DNA from 2 places in the Vreelandella sp. 162(4c) genome. Region 1 is predicted to be linked to the other one. Evidence: predicted binding sites of a transcription regulator. Region 1 holds the regulator's gene; the other holds the start of a gene.
The links. The regulator LexA, encoded in region 1, represses DNA repair genes until DNA is damaged. The targets are predictions, from matches to a motif close to TACTGTNTANNTANACAGTA.
Positions count from the first base shown of each region.

Region 2: AC4EYZ_RS03955 (LexA family protein) is a predicted target of LexA. The motif match lies at 3,536-3,555, and genes of this name have one in related genera.

Region 1 covers NZ_CM176981.1:5,095,794-5,103,419, forward strand. Annotated here, with positions in the region: gene moaC (cyclic pyranopterin monophosphate synthase MoaC) at 1-351, shown strand, start outside; gene moaE (molybdopterin synthase catalytic subunit MoaE) at 354-821, shown strand; gene AC4EYZ_RS23550 (ribonuclease J) at 1,039-2,649, opposite strand; gene purU (formyltetrahydrofolate deformylase) at 2,880-3,734, shown strand; gene AC4EYZ_RS23560 (energy-coupling factor ABC transporter permease) at 3,774-4,445, shown strand; gene lexA (transcriptional repressor LexA) at 4,454-5,134, opposite strand; gene AC4EYZ_RS23570 (TetR/AcrR family transcriptional regulator) at 5,402-6,094, shown strand; gene AC4EYZ_RS23575 (L,D-transpeptidase) at 6,072-6,608, shown strand; gene nagZ (beta-N-acetylhexosaminidase) at 6,672-7,626, shown strand, end outside.
Region 2 covers NZ_CM176981.1:893,371-900,996, reverse strand. Annotated here, with positions in the region: gene radC (RadC family protein) at 1-110, opposite strand, end outside; gene AC4EYZ_RS03980 (lambda exonuclease family protein) at 299-910, opposite strand; gene AC4EYZ_RS03975 (ERF family protein) at 944-1,699, opposite strand; gene AC4EYZ_RS03970 (hypothetical protein) at 1,723-1,893, opposite strand; gene AC4EYZ_RS03965 (DUF932 domain-containing protein) at 2,014-2,982, opposite strand; gene AC4EYZ_RS03960 (hypothetical protein) at 3,075-3,416, opposite strand; gene AC4EYZ_RS03955 (LexA family protein) at 3,573-4,019, shown strand; gene AC4EYZ_RS03950 (Y-family DNA polymerase) at 4,016-5,293, shown strand; gene AC4EYZ_RS03945 (hypothetical protein) at 5,538-5,969, shown strand; gene AC4EYZ_RS03940 (helix-turn-helix transcriptional regulator) at 6,414-7,421, opposite strand; gene AC4EYZ_RS03935 (DUF2201 family putative metallopeptidase) at 7,493-7,626, opposite strand, start outside.

The sequences.
Region 1 (7,626 bases):
CAGCGTGGCGACTACCAGCGTATGAGCACCCAGGCGCCGATTGTTACCGGTGACGGCGTAGCCGGAGAAGTCAGCTTGGGCGAGCGCTGCCCTTCACCCTGCGTGCGGGTTAAGTTTTTAGCCGAACTGCGCGAGCGGGTAGGCGAAAGTGAGACCGTCGTGAGTCTCGATCAACTGGCTAGCCGCGACATTAGTGGATTAAAAGCCGCGCTGGCCGAGCAGGATAGTCGCTTTAAACAACTCACCGACCAGCGTACGCTGTGTGCGATTAATCAGGTCATGGCCAATGACGAGGCGTTAGTGACCGATGATGACGAAGTGGCGTTTTTCCCGCCAGTAACAGGGGGGTGAGGGTGGATAATAAGCTGGATATTAAAGTAACGATTCAAGCAGCCCCGTTTCCAATGGACTACGGCTATGACGATGCCTTGGCTGGGCGTAGTGATATTGGCGCGGTGGTGAGTTTTACCGGCTTAGTGCGTGATTTTAATGAAACGCCGGACGTCACAGGGTTAACGCTGGAACACTATTCGGGAATGACCGAGCGTACGCTGACGGAGATTGGTGAACAGGCTTGGCAGCGCTGGTCGCTCCAAGCGGTGCGGATTATTCATCGTGTCGGTTACCTGGGGCCAGGCGATCCGATTGTGCGCGTACTCGTAGCCAGCGCACACCGGCGTGAGGCGTTCGAAGCCTGCGATTTTATTATGGATTACCTGAAAACCCAGGCGCCTTTCTGGAAGAAAGAGCACTCTGCCCAGGGCGAGTATTGGGTCAAAGAGCGTCACTCTGATCAACAGGACGCAGCGCGGTGGGAGTGAAGTGCCGCGTCACTGTGCTTGTTGCACTGACACGAAACTGTCATTGCGAACGCAGTGAAGCAATCTCGGGGGTAGGCGCCACCGCTGGTTGAGATTGCCGCGTCGCTGCGCTCCTCGCAATGACATAATAAGAAGGCTCCTCGCAGTGACACGAAACTGTTATTGCGAACGCAGTGAAGCAATCTGGGTTTTATAGCCGTCGTTGAATGATGCCGCTCTAACGGTTAGCGGCACTTTCATACGCAGCAGGTTCTGGCATTTCGGCGGCCATAATCTGTAGATGCACGTCGGGCAGGTGCTGCATATGCTCCGCCAGCCACTGCACCATGCGAGGCTGTAATGCTTGGCGCAAGTCGGCAAGCGTCTCTGCTGCAATCTCCTCAAGCTGATCATCCAGCCAATCATTAAAGCTATCTTCATCTAGCGGGCTGGCCCCCGAGGCATCCAGCATCAAACGGCCAATACGCGCCCATCCAGTGTCAGTAGCCGTCACTGGCAGCGCTAAGTATAAGCTACCGCGACGGGCCTTGTTGGCGTCGTGAACCTCAAGACCAGGATGGGGCACCACGCTGTTTTGACTGACGATGCAGGGCGGCTGCGGATAGCGCGACTCACAGCGCAGCCCGTGACTGTCAAAGCAAATTAGATCGCCGTTCACCGGCGCCAATGGAGCGCTAATGCCTAGCTGTTTGGCAATAGTCTGATGAGCCTGCTGATGGCGTGCTTCGCCATGCACCGGTATGAGATGTTTTGGCCTGACCCACTGATACAGCTTGATCAGTTCATCCTGGGCGGGGTGCCCGGTAGCGTGCAGCTCAGGGTGGTTGAACTCGTCGTAGAGGTTGACACCTAAATGCGCCAAACGCTTTTTAAGCTGCTCAATGGGGCGTTCATTGCCAGGAATGGCTTTAGCCGAAAAAATAACGTTATCGCCCGGCTGAAGATCCACAAAAGGGTGGCGACCCTGGGCGAGACGCTGTAGCGCAGCACGGGGCTCGCCCTGGCTGCCGGTGGCGATAATCACCACTTCATCCGGGGGGAGGTAGCCTAGGTCATGATTGGGCACCAGCGGCGGTAAATCATCCATATAGCCGAGCCCCCGGGCAACGCTGACCATGCGCTCCATTGAACGGCCCATCAAGCTAATGCGTCGGCCACACTTCTGAGCGGCGCGCCCTATCGCTAACACCCGGGCAAGGTTACTGGCAAAGCAGGAGACCACCACCCGGCCCTGGCAGTTGCCGAGGGTTTTTGTCAGGGCGCGGGCGACGTCCCCCTCGCTACCGGAGTGCCCGGGCATGGGGGCGTTAGTGGAGTCGCCCACAACCAAGTCAACCGGGGCAAGCGCCTTGAAGAGGGCTGCACTGATCGGCGTGCCGATAATCGGTTCAGGGTCGAGTTTCCAGTCGCCGGTATGTAAAACGCGATAGCCACCGGCTATCATTATTAGCGCACAGCTTTCGGGAATCGAGTGGGTTAAAAGTAAATAGCGCAGCGTGAATGGCCCGCTCTCTAGGGCCTCGCCAGGTTCAATGACATGGATAGCCGCACTGCTAAGCTGATGCTCGGCAAATTTTAGCCGCAACAGGCCTGCCGCCAGCGGGGTGGCGTAAATGGGGCAGTTCCACATCGGCCATAGCCAGGCTGCGGCACCAATGTGGTCTTCGTGACCATGGGTGATAAATAGCGCTTTGGGCACGATCCCCAGTGCTTTCGGCGTATCAAGATTGGGTACCTGCAGTGGCGAGTTGGGAAGATCCTGGCGGATCATCATGCCGCAGTCCACGGCTATCCAGTGATCGTCATAGCCGTATAGCGTTAGATTCATTCCAATCTCACCGCATCCCCCCAGCGGCAACATGCGCAGCGGTGGACGACGACGGGGACGAATTTGAACGCGTGGTGAATGCATCTGTTATGAAAAACCTAAAAAGTAGTGACTTAACTATACGGGAAGGCAGGGGCAGCTAACAATCATCCATGGCCTTCCGATACACTATGCGACCTAAGCCGCTGGTTTGTCATAATTAACTTAGCAATAGGTCAAGAGTAGCTCACATGTCTCATTATTATCGTTTAGTAGTTTCCTGTCCTGACCGGGTGGGTATTGTTGCACGGGTATCGAGCTTTATTGCCCAGCAGGGTGGCTCCATTACCGAAGCTAGCCAGCACTCCGATTTAGAAACCGGCTGCTTTTTTATGCGCTACGAAATTCTGGCGGATTCGGTAGGTATGTCGGCGGAAGCGCTGAGCGCGGCATTTGAACCGATAGCCAGCGAATTCAATATGCAGTGGTCGCTGGTGGATACCCAGCAGCGTAGGCGCGTAGTGCTGATGGTGTCGCGGGAGTCACATTGCTTGGTAGATCTACTTTACCGCTGGCAGGCGGGGGAACTGGATTGCGACATTGTCGGGGTTATCTCCAACCATGATGATATGCGTTCGCTGACGGAGTGGTACGGTATTCCTTATCACCATGTACCGGTCGACCCCGACAATAAGCAAGCATCGTTTGCCAAGGTTCAGGCCGAAATCGACAGTGCCCGCGCCGACTGCGTGGTGCTGGCGCGCTATATGCAAATACTGCCCCCTGAGCTGTGCGCGCGCTATGCGGGGCGAGTGATCAATATTCACCACAGCTTTTTGCCCTCTTTTGCCGGGGCTAAGCCCTACCACCAGGCCTACCAGCGGGGGGTTAAGCTGATTGGCGCTACCTGCCACTATGTGACCGAGGAACTCGACGCAGGCCCCATCATCGAACAGGATATCCATCGCGTTAGCCACTGTCATACGCCTACTGATCTAGTCCGCTTTGGTCGTGATGTGGAGAAAGCCGTGCTCGCTCGAGGTTTGCGTTGGCACTTAGAGGATCGTGTGTTGGTGCATGGCAACAAGACAGTGGTATTTAGCTAAGTACTCTATAATGCCCGCCCATCAACCTGAGAGGCCGCCATGTCATTTGCGCAAGGTGTATTAGCGCCCTGGGCGCTGCTGCTCACCTGGCTACTCTCGTTAGCAGTGATCGCATGGGCGCTTTGGGGGCGGCCCTGGCAGGTGTTGATAGCGGATTCAGCGCTTCAGCACCGCTGGCTGGGTGCTACGCTGGCGGTGATGCTGATGTGGCAGCTTCGTGCCCAGGCTGTTGATTGGCTAACGCTACACCTTGTTTTTACAGTATTGATGACACTCGTTTTTAAAGCGCCATTAGCGCTGATTAGCAACGTGCTGATCAACATTGCCATGGTGGTGATTGGCCGTAATGAGTGGATGTTGCTGGGGGCAAATGTACTGGTTACTGGGATCGTCCCGGCGGCCGTTATTGGCACGGTATGGCGGCTGGTAGATCGCCGCCTGCCGGATAACTTGATGGTCTTTCTGTTTGCCTGCGGCTTTTTTGGCGCGGCGCTGGCAACGCTGGGAGGAGGCTTGGCGGCGGTAGTGCTGATTATCGTCGCGGGTACAGACCCTGAGGCGATCTATCTCGCCCAGGAGTATGCGCGTTTTTTACCACTGCTAATGCCTTCAGAGGCATTTATTACTGGCATGCTGCTGAGCATCCTGCTGGTCTATCACCCAAACTGGGTGGCCACCTTCAATGACCACCGCTATATCGACCTGCAGTAGCGGATTTATTAGCCGAGTGCCTGGCCGTTGCCACCACGAATTACGCCGACTCCAACGCCTTCAATATCGAGCGCTTGAGAGCGCAGGTCGATTTCAATGGGCGCAAAATCAGGGTTCTCTGCAAACAGCGTCACTTGGTGCCCCTGGCGTTTGAAGCGTTTAACCGTTACTTCATCGTCCAGGCGGGCAACCACGATCTGGCCATCGCGAACCCGGTCGGTGCGATGAACCGCCAGTAAATCACCTTCCAAAATGCCAATATCCTTCATGGAAAGGCCGCGTACGCGCAGCAGATAGTCAGCTTTGGGAGTGAAGTACTCGGCCGGTAGCGGGCAGTAGCGATCAATATGTTCGGCGGCCAAAATGGGGCTGCCGGCAGCTACTTCCCCGATCACAGGCAGGCCAGTGGGTGGGGCTTCCACGTTGGTTGTGGGTAAGGCGGTGACTGCGCTATCCAGGACTTCTTGAGGTTCCTGGTTGGGCAGGCGGATGCCGCGAGAGGTGTTGCGGATAATGCGAATAACACCTTTGCGTTCCAGCGCGCGCAGGTGCTCTTCAGCCGCATTGGGTGAGCGGAAGCCAAGTGCTTTGGCAATCTCGGCGCGGGTAGGAGGGTAGCCAAATTCGCCCATGGTCTTAACGATAAAATCAAACACGTGCTGTTGGCGAGCGGTTAGCGGACGCGACATACCAGACTCCATAAATAGTGAATAGACAGTAACAAGTTAAATGTCGACTTAATCAATAAGTGTTTAAGTATACAGTATGTTCCTCTGTCCAGTATATGGCTTGTCAGTGCCTATTGCCGATGTCTATGCAATTTTTCTAATCGTTTGAAACTAAGTTTCTGCTTATTTAATACGTCACATTTTGTCAATAAATCAAGCGTTGAGCCCGCCTACGTTATGGCATAGTATTTTGCTATGTTTTAAACACCTGTTTCCCTGGAGAGCGACATGGCTCAATCTGATACGGTGACCCGTATACTCGACACCGCCGAGGTGCTGTTTGCAGAGCGGGGTTTTGCTGAAACTTCGCTGCGCAACATCACTAGCAAAGCGCGGGTTAACTTAGCCGCTGTTAATTACCATTTTGGTTCCAAAAAAGCCTTGATTCAGGCCGTTTTTGCCCGCTACCTGGATCCGTTTAGTCAGCGCTTTCATACTGCGCTAGATGAGCTCGAGGGCCAACACGCCGGGCGCGTTATCCCGCTGGAAACACTGCTCGAGACCATGGCAACTACCGTTCTCGCGGTGCCCGCCGAGCGCAATAGTTTGAAAGTGTTTATGCGCCTGCTGGGTCTTGCCTACAGTCAAGCACAGGGACATCTAAGACGTTATATCCAGGAAGAGTATGGCGATGTGTTTACACGCTTCACCGAGCTTGTGCGCAAAGCAACGCCGGATCTGCCTGACGCCGAGCGTTTTTGGCGGCTACACTTTGTGCTCGGCACGGTAATCTTTACCCTGTCTGGCCTCGATGCGCTACGCGATATCGCGGAGAAGGATTACCACGAGCAGGTCTCTGTGCGTGATTTGGTCAGGCGATTGCTCCCGGTAGTGGTGGCTGCTATGAATGCGCCGTTACCCATAGCCCTTGACGGTGCCAAGCCAGAAGAAGGAAAACATGCGAACTCCTACGCTAGCTGAGCTACCTCCAACGGAACATATCTGGCTGGAGATCGATACTACCGAACAGTTGCTGCGCTGTTGGCGAGGGCCAAAAGTGCTCCATGAGTGTTCTATTTCATCCGGTGCTGCCGGAAGCGGGGAGCGCAACGGCAGTGGTAAAACCCCTCGCGGGTGGCACTATGTGCGCGCGGCCATTGGCGGTGATATGCCCGAAAATGCGGTGTTTCGAGGTCGCCGCTGGACGGGCGAGACATTTTCGCCCGAACTCGCCGAAGAGCATCCAGAGCGTGACTGGATTCTGACCCGCATACTGTGGCTGTGTGGCTTGGAAAAGGGCGTGAACCGCGGTGGTCAGGTGGACTCGCAACGGCGCTATATTTACCTGCACGGGACGCCGCCTGACGAGCCCATGGGCGTTGCTGCGTCCCACGGCTGTATTCGTTTACGCAATAGTGATTTGCTCTATATCTTTTCGTTAGCGTTGCCGGGCACCCCTGTTTGGTTGCACGGTGGACGCCAGTCCTTTGACTGATCAGATTTTGACACCGCTAGACGATCGTCTAGAATCATCGCCCCTTTTCATGGACCTATCACGATGACTCAACCGTTAGGCCCGGTCATGCTTGACCTTGAAGGCCCAAAATTGACGGCTGCAGAAAAACGCTTGCTGCTAGAACCGACGGTAGGGGGCGTAATTTTGTTTGCCCGCAACGTTGAACATGGCTATCAGGTTCGCAAGCTCTGCAGCGATATTCGCCGTGTGCGTGCTGATTTACTGCTTGCCGTGGATCAAGAAGGCGGTCGCGTTCAGCGCATAAAAGAGGGGTTAACACGCCTGCCTGCCATGGCGCGTATCGGCGAGTGTTACCGCGCTGCCCAGGGAGAGGGGCTGGCGTTAGCTAAAGATGCCGGCTGGTTGTTAGGGATGGAGATGGCTGCCTGCGGTCTGGATCTGAGCTTCGCCCCGGTACTTGATGTGGAGAGCGGTCTATCCAGCGTTATTGGTGATCGTAGTTTCAGCAGTGACCCACAGCACGTAGCCCAGCTGGGCAATGCATTTATTCAGGGGCTTCACGATGCCGGTATGGCCGCTGTGGGTAAGCACTTTCCCGGCCACGGTGGTGTCGCGGCGGACTCACACGTTGCATTGCCGATAGACGATCGCCCGCTAGAAGTGATGAAACAGCACGATCTTGTGCCCTTTACCCAGTTAGCTTCACAGTTAGATGGGATTATGCCTGCACACGTTATTTATAGTGCTTTTGATACGCGCCCAGCAGGCTTTTCACCCAACTGGTTGGGCATGCTGCGGGAATCGCTAGGCTTCAAAGGCTGCATTTTTTCAGATGACCTGAGTATGGCCGGCGCCCACGAGGCGGGAGACCCCAAAGCGCGTGCCCAGGCAGCGCTGGCAGCAGGCTGCGATATGCTGCTGGTATGTAATGACCGAGCCTCCGCGCTTGAAGTGATGGAGGCATGCCACGGAATCAATTCTAAGCGCCCCGCTAAGTTGCGCTATAGCCGTGCGCGCCCAGACCTAGATGCGCTGA
Region 2 (7,626 bases), 1.3 Mb from region 1:
ACCTCGTGCTCGTAATCTTGAAGCAGTAACTGCAGGTGCTCAAACGCTTGCGAAGGTTGGGCTATCTTGCGACCTTTAGCGAGCTTACGGCGCGCGAAGCGCTTGGCCATGGTGATGATATCGGTTTCAGTCACTGGCGAGGTAACGTGATAGGTACCAGCCACTTCCCCAGCTTTGAGTTTGGCGTGTGTCATGGTTGTCTCCAAAAAATAAAAAACGCCGGGGTGGTGGGGTCAGTTCAGTGGCCCCGGCGTCTATGTCGTTAATGATCGGTTGGTGTATCTATGGAATCGTCGCGTCACGCAGCCATCACTTGGTTTATGCGACGTTCCATCTCCTCATGGAATCGTTCTACCCGCTCGGCAATGGTGCGGATCATAATGTCGTCACGGTAGGCACGTTTGATAAACAGCGGCATACCTGGCCAATAGCTCACAAAGTCGATCCATTCCCGTTCGCTGACCCATAGCCCGCCCTGGCATTGGGGCACGTGCTCATCGGGTATTTCGCCGCTGAGCAGTACCTCAATCTGGAACTTAGGTAGCTTTGTTTTGATTTCCAGCAGACCGTTAGCACCTACCAGACTGTCAGGCGAGTAGCCCACACCGTGGTTGAGGATAATGCCCACTTCCTCTGGTTTAGGTTCGCCGGTGGCATCCGTGTAAAGCGAACGGGCAACGCCTTCCAGCGTATGCCCACGACGGGTATGCGTATTACCTTGAAAGGGCTCTGCTAACTCACCGGTAATGCGCTCACCGATCAACTGGTTCATATAGGTAATCGCCCCGGTACCAAACCCTCCAGGGCCTTTACCCTTGACCAACAATGTCTTGAGCTCCGACATGGTGACGCGCCCTAAGCGTGCCGCCAGCCATTCGGGCGTGCCTTGTTCCATGTTAAGTACTTGCATAGAAACCTCCTACGAGAGGGTTTAAAACCTCTGTTACTTAACCGCCCGTTTGGAGAGTGAGGCGCGCAGCTTGTCGAAGTCACTCTGAGGCACTTGCACGGCTGATCTGTACTTACCGCTGAACCACTCCTGGGTCGTCGCAGGGCATTGGCTAATGAGCCGCTGGATCTGTCCCGCCTGAAAGGGCGTTACTAGCTTGATGCTCGCTTTGGTGCTGGTCTTGCCGTTATCGTCCTGCCCCCGGGTGGTGATATTAAGTAGTGCGCAGAGTACGTAGCGCTTGCCGTAGCTGGTGGAAGAGCCAAACGCCTGCACAGCGTTCTTGTTACCGCTCATATCGGCAGGCAGCAGCATGCTAGTCTCCTCACGGTGGCCATCCTTATGCATCAGCACACCGGTCACTTCAATGCCTCGTTCCTGCGTCTGAATACGAAAACTCACCGCAAAGCCGTGTTTCTGCATAATTGGGCGAACGGTATCGACGATATCCTCCAAGGTGGCGTAGCAGCCGTTGTTAGCCTGCCCGCGCTCCTCAATGCTGGGGAGTTCGGTCTGCATCGCCGCCATAGCAGCGCTATAGGCCATCATGGCCTGGCGATCCATCACCCGTTCCTGCATCTGCAGTAAGCGCTCCATTTTGTCGATATCGACGTCCGGGTTGAGCGCAGCGCGTTCAATCACCTGAATAATGGCCGTGCTCTCCGCAAGATGGGGGGTGGGTGCTGCAGGAACGGCTTGTAAAGAGGATGCAGACGTCTCGTGATTTACCACATTAGTTTTGGTTGCCATGAAAAGGCTCCTTCAATAGAGGCTTAAAAATCGGCGGGAAGCTCGCTGGGAGGGACGGGGCATAGGTGCAGCTCGGTGCGATACAGCTGTCCTTTTGCCATCACGTAGGTCTGGGCATAGGTTTGTTCCTGGGTGAGCAGTCGTTCCGTTAGTTGGGTTAATGCGATATCTAAATCGGGGTTAAGAGAGGCCATGGTGTACTCCACGTAACAGCAAAAAGCCCAGCCTGTTAGGGGCTGGGCTTATCGCGCTATCCGATGAGGGGTAAGACAAAAACTAAGAAAATTAGCAGTAAAATGATGAGAAACAGCATGTCAGCTCACCAGGGCAAGGGCTGTTTGCAGTGCTTCCTGCTTCAGCTGCGCCCCCTGGCCAAACCACGCTGAATCGAGCCGGGTATCGTTGCTACGCGCACGCTTGTCATGATCGACGTACTCGGTGACCGCATTGAGCAAGCCCCACGCAGTATCTTTGGCCGTGTCGAGGTGAGAACCGCGGCCTTCGCCGTGGTAGAGCTTGTGTACCTTATTAAGTGCCCGGTAATTGGGCAGCTTGGAAGGATCATCTATCGGCTTATCGATACCGCAGAGCACCGACTGAAAATACTGCTGTGCCTCGCGATGATCGATCTTCCGCTCCGCTAACGCTTTCATGCGGTACATAAAGTCATTCCATTGGGATACAGAAATACCCAGTTGGCTTTTTACCGCCCGGGGATCGAACTCTGATCGGTGGGGTACCTTCACCGCTTGGCTAGAGCCATCCACCGCAATCTGCAGCGTGTTGTTGCACACCACCCTTACTGTCGTTGGTGTCGCCATGGTGGCTAAGGTGCCATCGCAGGAGGTGGCCAATAGCAGGTAGTCGTTCACCTCATCCTGTCCTTTCAGCGAGGTACTTAAGCCACTGCGCGCCAAGGCCCAGAACTTCCGACCGCCTTTCAGCACACCCGCGGTTTCCAGTTCATACCCGGCGTACTCTGTCAGATCGCGGTAAAACTCCAGAATCTCCTCGGGCTGCACCACCTTATAGCGCTGCGAGACGACCGATAGCGGCGCCTTGGTATCCGAGCGGTAGAGCACTTTTTGCTCGGGGAATGAGTGGATGCTGCCCAGGTGGCTGGCACCCTCGGCAATAAAGCGCACCGGGGCTTCTTCAATATGCCAGTTCATTCCGGCCTGTTGCTGCCAGACCTCTAACGGTTGTTGACGGGATAGCTGCTGTCCCAGGCCGTGCCAAGGGGTAGCGCCGACGTAAGCCATTTGTTCAACGAGATGAGCCATGGTGAAAACTCCTAGCAATAAAAAAGCGCTGACGTTAATCGCCAGCGCTTTATGGTTGTAAAGTAAGGGCTATGTCGCATAGTGGGAACGCATTATTGGGGTGCGGTGAAGGGACGGGTTAATTGCCGGAAGGTATGACCGCACGATGCGCACAGCCAGGGCTTTCCTTCACCGGGTGGCAGTTTCTGTGTGAAGAACACCGTTGCGACTCGCGAGCCTGATTGACTGCCGGAAACAGCCCCCATCACGGCAGCGGGCAGTTTGGCTAACGGAAAGCGGGAGGAGGCATCCGATAAAGGGGACGTTGGGGTATAGGATGCCCGCCACGCACCAATGGCAGCGCCGACAAGGCTGCCGCCCACGGTGCCGATACGTTGGGCGGTTTCAAAGTTAAGCGTGCATGGGGCTGCACAGCGTAGGCAAGGCGGGGACATAAACAACACTCCTATAGGCGTCAAAGTGATCCCGTGTGCAGGATTCATAGGAGTGATATAGATCTGAAAGTTTTTAGCGTCGACTCTTAAATGGTTGCTTCGCTAGCCCTCTTTACTGATACTGTTTATGCATACAGTAAAAAGGAGAAGCCCTATATGTCATTGAACGTTTCACTGATGGGCCGGGCAGATGCCGTGGCCTCGTCACTACCCTTACCGCTCTATTCAACCGCCGTGCGCGCCGGGTTTCCTTCGCCCGCCGATGATCACTTGGATACCGAGCTAGATCTGCACCGCTACGTCGTTAAACGCCCAGCCTCGACCTATTTTGCGCGTGCGGAAGGGGATTCAATGATCGGGGACAGCATTCACCCTGGGGACTTATTGGTGGTAGATCGCAGCCTGGAAGCGCTGCCTGGTCGGATTGTGGTGATCTGCGTAGATGGGGAAATGACTGTTAAGCGTCTGGAGCGTGTTGGTCAGCGCACCTACCTCAAAGCAAGCAACCCTAATTTCAAGCCGATTTCCCTTGATGGACGCGAATCCCAAGTATGGGGTGTAGTGACCGACGTGATTCACAATCTGCTGAGGTCACTACCGTGATCGCACTCGTTGACTGCAACAACTTCTATGTCAGTTGCGAGCGCGTCTTTGATCCAGCGCTGGAAGGGCGACCCGTAGGGGTGCTGTCGAATAACGATGGTTGCGTTGTTGCCCGTAGCAACGAGCTCAAAGCGCTGGGTGTTGAGATGGGGACGGCCATGCACTTGTTACCGCCCGCGATACGCCGCCAAGCCGTGCTGCTGTCCAGTAACTACGCGTTATATGGCGATATGTCCCAGCGGGTGACCGAGGTGCTAGGCGAGTTTTCGCCCCATGTTGAGGTGTATTCCATTGATGAGAGCTTTGTTGGGTTTCAGGGCTTCGACCCTGATACGTTGGAAGCACGGGGCCAAGCCATGCGAGCTACCGTTCGGCAGTGGACGGGTATTCCCGTATGTGTGGGATTTGCGCCAACGTGCGTATTGGCCAAAGTGGCGAACCACGCGGCTAAAAAACATCCTGCCTACAAGCAGCACGGGGTGTGTAAGTTAATCGCCGAAAGTGAAGCGACCAAGGCATTGTTAAAGCAGTTGCCGGTGACAGAGCTGTGGGGCGTGGCTCGCCGCACCGGTGAACGTTTAAGAGTGATGGGTATTGAGACCGCATGGGATCTACGCGAGGCAGACCCTAAGCGTATTAGGGGGCGATTTAGTGTGGTGCAGGAACGCATCGTATGGGAGCTACGCGGGCAGTCCGCCATACAGCTCGAGGACATGAGCCTACCCAAGCAACAGATCATGGTGTCGCGTTCATTCGGCAGGCTAACCGGCAACCTTAATGACCTACGCGAAGCCTTAAGGCAGCACGCCGCCAGGGCGGCCGAAAAGCTGCGCAAACAGAGCAGCGTTACCAGCGCCGTGATGGTGTTTGTGCGCACCAATCCGTTTCGTACCGATTTGCCGCAATACCAACAGCGTGTGGTTGTCTCACTAGAGAGACCTACCGATGATAGCCGGGACATCATCGCAGCGGCGGTACAAGGCCTACGGCGCCTTTGGCGCAAAGGCTATGCCTACCATAAAGCAGGCCTCATGCTGCTCGATCTTACGCCCAAGGCCAACCGTCAGCTTACCCTCACTGAAACCCCGCAAACCGACGAGGAAGCAAAGCGAAGCGAGTGCCTCATGGCAACGATGGACAAGCTCAACCGAGAGCTAGGTAAGGGTACGGTACAGCTGGGCCTACCCCGTAAAGGCAATGCCTGGGCGCTGCGAAGTGAGCGACGCACGCCACGTTACACAACCCAATGGAACGAGCTAATGATTGTTAGGTAGAGCAGGTCATTAAGATTTCGTAGAGGTGGCAATGGTACTAGGCTTCGTTGCCTATTCTGATCTACTTACTTGTCGAAGATAGGGGAAGTCTAATAATACTTGACATTCAACGCCGTTATAGCTATTTTCTGGAAAAATTGAGAAGCTAGATTAACTTTTTTACTGAATCCAACATGCGTCGACGTTCAAAAATTTTATTTTAGTCTAATGGTTTAATCATAATTTATATTATTTAGGAGTTTTAATGAGTCTTTTTCAAAAAGCAAAGGGCGCTTTTAAAAGTGCGAAATGTAAAGTCGGTATGCACGGAGGAAACTACAGTAAAATGGAAGGTAAGCCTCAATGCTATTTGAGTAAGACATGCCCAGATTGTGATGAGGTTGTTGTTAAAAATAAGCATAAGTATGGCAATGATTTTTATGTGAGAGAAATGAACTGCCTTAAAAGGTCAACATGTGTCCATTGTGATCATGCTGTTGAAAAAATAATTCATCATTATACATTTGATAGGGTTGATGCAGGCTGCAATGTATTTGAACGGTGTGCAAGGTGTGATCTTGTGAAAAAAACAAACTCTAAGAAACATACATGGGGAGACTGGAGTGTCACTGCTCCCGGGCGTTCATCCCGAGCATGCGTGTTCTGTGGTGAACAGGATCACAAGCAAATAAACTAAAAGCACATAAATAAAGATAAATAATTATTTTAAATTTTATTAGACAGCTAAATTTTTTATATATGCCTACATAAAATAGAATTAATGCTTCCTGAGCTTTCCTTTTAGTATAACCAACTACTTACCCTCACTGAGACCCACAAACCGCAGGCGGTAGCCAAACGCAGCGAACGACTGATAGGCACGATTAATAAGCTCACTCGAGATTTGGGTAAGTGAACGGTAAAGTTGGGCCTGCCCCATAAAGGCAATGCCTGGTCGCTACGCAGTGGGCAACGCAAACCACGCCACACGCAACACTATGGATCGGAATGAGCTGCCATCTGTAAAAATAAGAATAAATCTTTACAGCATGTCGATACCGTTGCACTTACGAAGGCGGGAAAGGATCCAAAAGAGGACTATCACGCTATTGGGCCGTTTAAGCTGATATAAGGGTCATACTTATGGAACACGTGACAGAATCTCGCGTGCGGTGTCCAGGATGTCGTTCTGCCATGCAAGGGGCTCCAGCACCTCAACATTGGCCCCTAGTCCCTTGAGCCACCACAGTGTCTGCTGATCATTTGGCACAACGGCCTCTAGACGCTGCCACTCGCTATTTTCCAGCGGAATGAGAGTTTGATGATTGGAAAGTGGAGTTTCCGTTAGTAACCAAGCTAATTGTGGAGCCACATTTGCGACTAATCTAGTATCTTCATTTCCATCCAGATAGCCGAATGCGCCATTGTGTATATAACTATCTAGGTCAAACGCTGTCGATTCCCGCCATGAGTTGCTGCTTATAATCGCTTTTTTGATTCGGTGCAGAGCAAACTGCCGGATATCGTCGTAGTCGTTCACGGTAGCCAGCAGATAAGTCACGCTGTGGCGACTCACTAATCCTTGAGGGTGAAGAGTGAATTGCTTCTCTTGCTCAGTACTTCGAGAGAGATAGGTTACATCTAATGCTCTGTTTTCCATCAGGGCCTGAGCTACAACCTGCCAAATCATTTCCTTGAATAGGGCCGGAATTAATACCTTACCGTTTGGAATTGCCCGAACTCGTTTAGCCCACTGGCTAAGCCCGTTGCCCTCCAAATCATCAAGTAATCGCCGTGCGTCTCGAAATTGAGGTGCCAATTGGTCGATCACTACAGGAGGCAGCACTCCCTTTAGGTATTCCTCGGCTAGCACTAGAGTTAGAGCGCTAGGAACGTCAAGTGCTGGCAGATTGCAGTGAAAGTCTCGGTCAAAGTACCAGCGGTATGGCTTGCTGCTATCGTCACAGACTAGCGGAAAGTGCAAAGCAAGCTTGTCGCGTAGGTCTCGTTGCAGTGAGCGGGTATCTATTCGAAAACCCCGTTCATGTAACTTCTCCAATAGCACTGGTGTGCTAACTCGACCAGGACTGCGTGGTATGAGCTGAAGCATGGTCAGGTAGCGGAACAGCGTCTCGCGAATCTCGGACATGAACGAACCTTGTCTTAAGGAGCCAGGCGGTCTTACAGCCTATCGGCGTTGGTGATGGCTAATCATTCTTATCACCGGTTAGTATGCCAGGAAGCCATCAAAAAGCGTAAGTCCGGCGTTCCAACGTAGCGGTGCATCACTTCACAGGCTTGTTCTTGCCAGTGCTTTTCAAGAGAGCTCACAGCGAAATGAGTAGTCTCATCCT